Regions from separate parts of the Bacillus nitratireducens genome, predicted to be linked through region 1. Evidence: riboswitches for the same ligand, from Rfam matches in the RefSeq annotation. Region 1 holds a riboswitch; the other holds the start of a gene.
The links. A riboswitch is a leader RNA that binds a small molecule or an ion and turns the genes downstream of it on or off. The one in region 1 is predicted to bind cyclic di-AMP.
Positions count from the first base shown of each region.

Region 2: linked by a shared signal. The riboswitch ahead of Q3V31_RS23230 (SipW-dependent-type signal peptide-containing protein) and the one ahead of Q3V31_RS02040 (APC family permease) in region 1 are both predicted to bind cyclic di-AMP.

Region 1 covers NZ_JAUMJO010000001.1:384,237-387,857, reverse strand. The annotation lists gene Q3V31_RS02055 (hypothetical protein) at 1-177, opposite strand, end outside; gene panE (2-dehydropantoate 2-reductase) at 353-1,297, shown strand; gene Q3V31_RS02045 (hypothetical protein) at 1,352-1,480, opposite strand; cyclic di-AMP (ydaO/yuaA leader) riboswitch at 1,620-1,766, shown strand; gene Q3V31_RS02040 (APC family permease) at 1,911-3,621, shown strand, end outside.
Region 2 covers NZ_JAUMJO010000006.1:250,734-254,354, reverse strand. The annotation lists gene Q3V31_RS23240 (hypothetical protein) at 1-57, shown strand, start outside; gene Q3V31_RS23235 (hypothetical protein) at 74-304, shown strand; cyclic di-AMP (ydaO/yuaA leader) riboswitch at 564-709, shown strand; gene Q3V31_RS23230 (SipW-dependent-type signal peptide-containing protein) at 805-909, shown strand; gene kdpF (K(+)-transporting ATPase subunit F) at 906-986, shown strand; gene kdpA (potassium-transporting ATPase subunit KdpA) at 1,006-2,673, shown strand; gene kdpB (potassium-transporting ATPase subunit KdpB) at 2,687-3,621, shown strand, end outside.

The DNA.
Region 1 (3,621 bases):
CTTTCCGTAGTATGTATTTTCATTTTCAAGGTGATCGAGTCGAAAAGGGCGAAAATCATTTTTCTGTAAGAAAGGGAACATATTTTGTTCATATCCAGTTTTAAAAGAAAACGGGAATATAAATTGAAATACAGCTGTTGTTACATCTTTTTCTTCAATTGCTTGTATTGCCTCCATCTACATTGTTTCCTTTCCATGTATGCTATAGAAACAACATGCCCAAATTCATTTGAAAATAACCACTGTTTTATACTCTATTAAGAATGAAAATTCAGCTTATTTAATAGGGGACATGTATAATGTTATGTATACTAAAAGTTATAAAATTGTATTTTGAAAAGGGGGATGTTGTATGCGGATTTTAGTATTAGGAGCTGGTGGCGTTGGAGGCTTTTTTGGAGGTCGATTAGTAGAAAAGGGAGAAGATGTTACGTTTCTTGTTCGTAGTAAACGGAAAAAACAATTGGAGGAAAGAGGACTTGTAATCCGAAGTATTAACGGAGATTTTTCCTTCCAACCGAAATTAATAACGAAAGAAGATCGAACTTCTCCATTTGATGTCATTTTATTTTCAACAAAAGCGTATCACTTAAACGAGGCAATTCAAGATTTGAAGCCGTTTGTAGGTGAAAATACTGTAATAATCCCATTGTTAAATGGTATCGCTCATTTATCACTATTACAAAAGGAATTCGGTGAAGAGAAAGTAATTGGCGGTCTATGCTTTATCGAGACGACATTAAACGATCAGGGAGAAATTGTACAAACGAGTGCTGCCAACAGACTTGTATTTGGAGAAATTAAGTCTCAAGATTCAGAGAGAATCAATCATATTTCCAAAGCATTTGCAGGTACGAAATCTAGTTTTGTTTTAAGTGAAAATATTACGCAAGATATGTGGCATAAATATTTATTTATTACTGTAATGTCAGGTGTGACAACATTAATGCGTGCACCAATAGGACCGATTCGCGAAAGCGAAGGTGGACGCGATTTTATCCAAAACTTATTTGAAGAATCTGTGCAAATCATGAGGGCATTAGGAGCTCCGGTAAAGGAGAACATTGCCCAGGAACATATGAAAACAATTGATAAAATTTCGTATGATATGAAGTCATCGATGCAGCGTGATATGGAAAAAGGTTCGTCCATTGAAGCGAAGCACTTACAAGGATATTTACTGGATTTAGCAGAGCAATTTTCTATAGAAGCACCATTATTAGGAGCAGTATATCAAAATTTAAAAGTGTATGAAGAAATGGTCTTTAACAAATCGGCAATAGAATTGGATGTATGAAAAAATAAAAAAGAAAGCAATATATAAATGTATTGCTTTCTTTTTTATGACAAATTATTTATTTCTTTTAACTCTTTCTGTCAAGTTTATTTCTTGTTCGCGTTTCCCATACAACTGATTAATTTCATTTGCTAATGCATCTAAATAGGAATCGGAAAAAATAGGCTTCTTTTCTTTAGACATATAGGTCTCCTTTATCGATTTTTTAGTATTCATTATGTATATTTATCGGCGGATTATGCGCAATCATTTTAATTTTTTCTTTTTAAAAATTTTTGTTTACATTTTGAAAATAAAGGAGTATTATAATCCACAGTTTCAATTTTCTAAATCGCTGAAACCGCATGGTGCGGGGGACCCGTTCTTATGGATTAGTACTTAATCCAATGGGGTGAATCCTTGAAAAAGGTAGGGCTACTCAAAGGTCCAAATCCGACAGCTAACCTCGTAAGCGTTATATTGAGAAGGAAGGTGGAGCTTGTGCGACAAAAAATATAATGTCTACAAGTCTATTTCGTTATGGCTTGTAGACATTTTTTGTTTTCTGAAGAAATAGTTTATACGCTGTAACTAGCAGAAAAGTTCGTACAAAATTATTGGAGAGTGGACAGCAGTGGTTTCATCTATCAAAAGGTTTTTAATTGGAAGGCCGTTAAAATCAACTGAGTTAGGAGAGCAAAAGCTTAATAAAACGAAGGCGCTAGCCATTTTATCTTCTGACGCATTGTCATCAGTTGCATACGGACCAGAGCAAATATTAATTGCACTAGCAGGCCTTGGAGCGGTAGCTTATTGGTATTCTATTCCGATCGCTGTTGGGGTATTAGTATTATTGACAGCTCTTATTTTATCTTATCGACAAATTATTTTTGCTTATCCGCATGGCGGGGGGGCATACGTAGTATCAAAAGAAAATTTAGGGATGAATCCAGGATTAATAGCTGGAGGATCTTTATTAGTCGATTATATTTTAACTGTTGCAGTAAGTGTATCTGCAGGTACAGATGCGCTCACATCAGCTTTCCCTAGCTTACATGCACATAATGTAATCATTGCGATTATATTTGTTATATTGATTACTATTTTAAATTTAAGAGGGGTAACGGAATCAGCTTCTGTTTTAGCATATCCAGTTTATTTATTCGTTTTAGCACTATTTATATTAATTGGTGTAGGGATATACAATATTTTAACTGGTCACGTGTCACCGACTTTACACACGCCGATTGGAACACCAGTTGCAGGAATTAGTTTGTTCTTACTGTTACGAGCATTTGCTTCAGGAAGCTCTGCTTTAACGGGTGTTGAGGCGATATCTAACGCAATCCCAAACTTTAAAGATCCTGCACCTAACAATGCAGCGAAAACATTGCTTGCAATGGGTGCATTACTTGCAGTTTTATTTTCAGGAATTGTCTTTTTAGCTTATTATTACGGAATTAATCCAAGTAAGGAAGTAACAGTCGTTTCACAAATTGCTGAACAAACTTTTGGACGTAATTTCATGTACTATTTCATACAAGGTACAACAGCTTTAATATTAATTCTTGCTGCTAATACAGGTTATTCTGCATTTCCGCTATTAGCAGTTAACCTTGCGAAAGATAAGTTTATACCGAGAATGTTTACGATTAGAGGAGACCGCCTAGGTTACTCAAACGGTATTATTATACTTGGAATCGCTTCAATTATTTTAATTGTAGCTTTCCAAGGGCAAACAGAACATTTAATCCCGTTATATGCAGTAGGTGTATTTATTCCATTTACACTTTCTCAAACTGGGATGGTAATAAAATGGCTTCGTGAAAAACCTGAAGGATGGGCTTTGAGATTAACGGTCAATTTAATTGGTGCAGTCATTAGTTTTATCGTAATGAGTATGTTCTTTTTAACTAAATTCGCACAAGTTTGGTCGATCCTTATTTTCTTACCTGTCATTATCTTCTTGTTCCATCGAATTAAGAAGCATTATGATGCAGTGGGGGATCAATTAAGTTTAAAAACTTGTGAACCACTTGTTCCGATTGAAGGGAATGTAATTGTCGTTCCTGTAGCAGGTATGACTCATGTAGTAGAAAATTCACTGAACTATGCTAAAGCTCTTTCTGCAGATCAAGTTATCGCTGTGTATGTTGCTTTTGACAGAGAAGAGGAAAAGAAATTTGAAGAGAAATGGGAGAAGTGGCAACCTGAAGTAAGGCTTGTTACATTACATTCTCATTATAGAAGTATTATTCAGCCGCTAACAAAATTTATTGATACAGTACAATATAAGGCGAGTGAATCAAATTACCGAGTTACGGTCGTTATACCACAGTTTATTC
Region 2 (3,621 bases), on a different contig from region 1:
GCTAAATTTGTTGTGTTTACGAATTGTGATAATATTTCTTTTTTATTTTTTGAATAGGGCGGGGGAAAAGAAGATGAAGGTGTTGTTACTAGGAGATATAGCGAATCGCTGGGCGGTATCGGTAGAGCGAGTACAAGAATTGGTGGTGCTTGATCCTATTTTTCCAAGGCCCTATATTATATTGCCATCGAAAGACGCTTTATATTTAAAAACAGATGTTATCGAATATGAGCAGCTACATGCAGAATTGTCACAAGTTTATATTCGCGGGAGAAATTTGCGCGTGTTTTTGCGTGGAGAATAAATAGTGAAAAAAAGAGCGAATGCTGAGTGCAACAAGCTATGCACTTCATGCCATTCGCTCTTTTTATTTCGTATTTAAAAGATCATTTCTGTGAAAAAGAAAGAAAAGACGAGAAAACAGATGAAATAATATTAATAACACTCAATGTAAGCGTTTAAATAGATGGATATTTTCTTATTTTCAGTAATTTAGCTCTTTACAAGTTAAAAATAGAGGAGTATATTTACTCTCATAAATCATTCATGAAATTTCCAAAAAAAACCTAAAATCGCTGAGTTCCAGAAATGGAGCGGGGGAACCAATTTTGTGCATTGTCACTTGGGGTGAATCTTTCAATTTTGAAAGTAGGGCTACTCTTTAGGCCCGAATCCGACAGCTAACCTCGTAAGCGTTTAGAGAGGAGGTTTACTTTGTGTTGTTCATTTCGAACACTAAGTAGAGCTTAGTGTTCTTTTTTTGATAATAAGATGGTAAATTTTAACAAAAAGTGAGGGGTAGTTATGTTAGATGTGGTAATGATCGGGATTTTTGTTGGATTAGTCGCATCGATGGCAAGCCTGGCAAGTTGGTCAGATAAAGTTGTGAAAGAAGGGAAGCAATCATGACGATTGCCTTATCGGTTATTGTTGCAGCGATTACGGTGTACTTAGTGTACGCATTATTAAATCCAGAAAAGTTTTAATTAGGGGGAATCATTCATTATGATTTGGGTTGCAGTCGTTATTACAATGCTCTTGTTTATTTTAGTAGCAAAGCCAACGGGGATTTATTTAGAAAAAGCTTTTCAAGGTAGCAAAACGCTAGATAAAGTATTCGGGCCTTTTGAAAAACTTATTTTTAAAATTACGGGTGTAAAAGAATACAATCAAACGTGGAAACAGTACGCATTATCATTGGTGTTACTCAATGGATTTATGATTGTCGTCGTATATTTCATTTTCAGATTACAAGGTGTGCTGCCGCTAAATCCAGCGCATATTGAGGGAATGGAGCCTACGCTCGCTTTTAATACAGCAATTAGTTTTATGGCTGATACAAATTTACAGCATTATAGCGGTGAAAATGGTTTGTCTTATTTATCACAATTAATTGGGATTACATTTTTAATGTTCGCGGCACCAGCAACGACATTAGCACTTGTTATGGCGTTTATAAGAGGACTTGCTGGAAAAGAACTTGGTAACTTTTTCGTTGATTTTACGAGAGCATTAACGAGAGTTTTTCTTCCTATCGCATTTATTGCGGCGCTAGTCTTTGTCGCACTTGGTGTACCACAAACGTTAGACGGGGCGGTTACAGCACAAACAATTGATGGTGCGAAGCAAAGTATATTACGCGGGCCTGTTGCATCATTCGTTTCCATTAAGGAACTTGGAAATAACGGCGGAGGATTTTTCGGGGCAAACTCTACACATCCTTTCGAAAATCCAGGACAAATGAGTAATATTTTGCAAATGATGCTTATGATGTTATTGCCAACAGCACTTCCATTTACGTACGGACGAATGGTAGGAAATAAAAAACAAGGTCGCATCCTTTTCGTGTCACTATTCATGGTGTTTTTACTAGGATTTATAACGATTACGACATCTGAATTACATGGAAATCCAGCGTTAAATGGAATGGGTATCGAACATGTACAAGGAAGTACAGAAGGAAAAGAAGTACGATTTGGAACAGTATTTTCTTCCCTTTATGCGACAGTAACGACAGCTGCTGAAACAGGGGCTGTTAATACGATGCATGATACGTTAACACCAATTGGTGGTCTAGTTCCACTCGTAAATATGATGTTAAATACAGTATACGGCGGTGTTGGAGCAGGTTTTGTGAACATTATTATGTATGCAATTATTGCAGTCTTTATATCTGGTTTAATGGTTGGACGGACACCGGAGTTTTTAGGTAAGAAAATTGAAGGTAAGGAAATGAAATTGATTGCGGTAACGATTTTATTTCATCCATTGCTTATTTTAGGGTTTTCAGCATTAGCTCTTTCAACAAGCTTAGGAACGGATGCAATTTCTCATTCAGGTTTCCACGGTTTAACGCAAGTTGTATATGAATACACATCGTCAGCTGCGAATAACGGATCCGGATTTGAAGGATTAGCAGATAATACACCGTTTTGGAATATTACGACTGGTTTAGTTATGTTTTTAGGACGCTATTTCAGTTTAATTACGATGCTAGCTGTTGCAGCTTCACTGAAAGAGAAGACGGTAGTACCAGAAACAGTCGGAACATTCCGTACGGATAATAGTTTATTTGGTGGTATTTTCATCGGAACGATTGTAATCGTCGGTGCGTTAACATTCTTCCCGATGTTAGTACTTGGCCCAATTGCAGAATTTCTTACATTGAAGTAATGGAGGGTAAATGATGAGACCGGTAGTAGTAAAAGAAAAAAGAGTAAATGAATCACAAATACATGTTGTAGAAGATGAGGTTAGACAAGCGAAAACGATGGATCGTGATATCGTGACACATGCGATGAAACAATCCTTTGCGAAATTGAATCCGAAAGTAATGATAAAGAATCCGATTATGTTCGTTGTGGAAATTGGATTTATCATTACGTTCATTTTATCGTTTCTTCCAAGTCGTTCTAGTAGTGTACCAGGATGGTTTAATATAACAGTTTCTCTCATTCTATTATTTACAGTTTTATTTGCTAACTTTGCAGAAGCGTTAGCTGAAGGTCGTGGTAAAGCGCAAGCCGATTCTTTAAAACAATCGAAGAAAGATGTGTTTGCAAATGTTGTAAAAGAAAATGGAGATATTGTTCAAGTTTCAGCAACTGATCTGAGAAAAGGTGACGTTGTTATTGTAAAACAAGGAGAAATGATTCCAAATGATGGTGAAGTAATTAAAGGTTTAGCGTCTGTCGATGAATCTGCAATTACAGGGGAATCAGCTCCTGTAATAAAAGAGGCGGGCGGCGATTTTTGTTCAGTAACAGGCGGTACGATGGTCGTAAGTGATGAGATTACGATTGTAATTACGAGTAACCCTGGTGAATCATTTATTGATAAAATGATTTCTTTAGTAGAAGGAGCTGCTCGTCAAAAGACGCCGAATGAGATTGCTTTAAATACAGTATTAATGAGTTTAACGCTTATTTTCTTAATCGTTGTTGTGACGTTGCCGATATTTACAAATTATTTAGGATTTCAAATTGATACAGCTGTACTTGTAGCGTTGTTAGTTTGTTTAATTCCAACGACAATTGGTGGGCTATTATCAGCGATTGGTATTGCCGGGATGGACCGTGTGACAAAGTTTAATGTATTAGCGATGTCGGGTAAAGCAGTAGA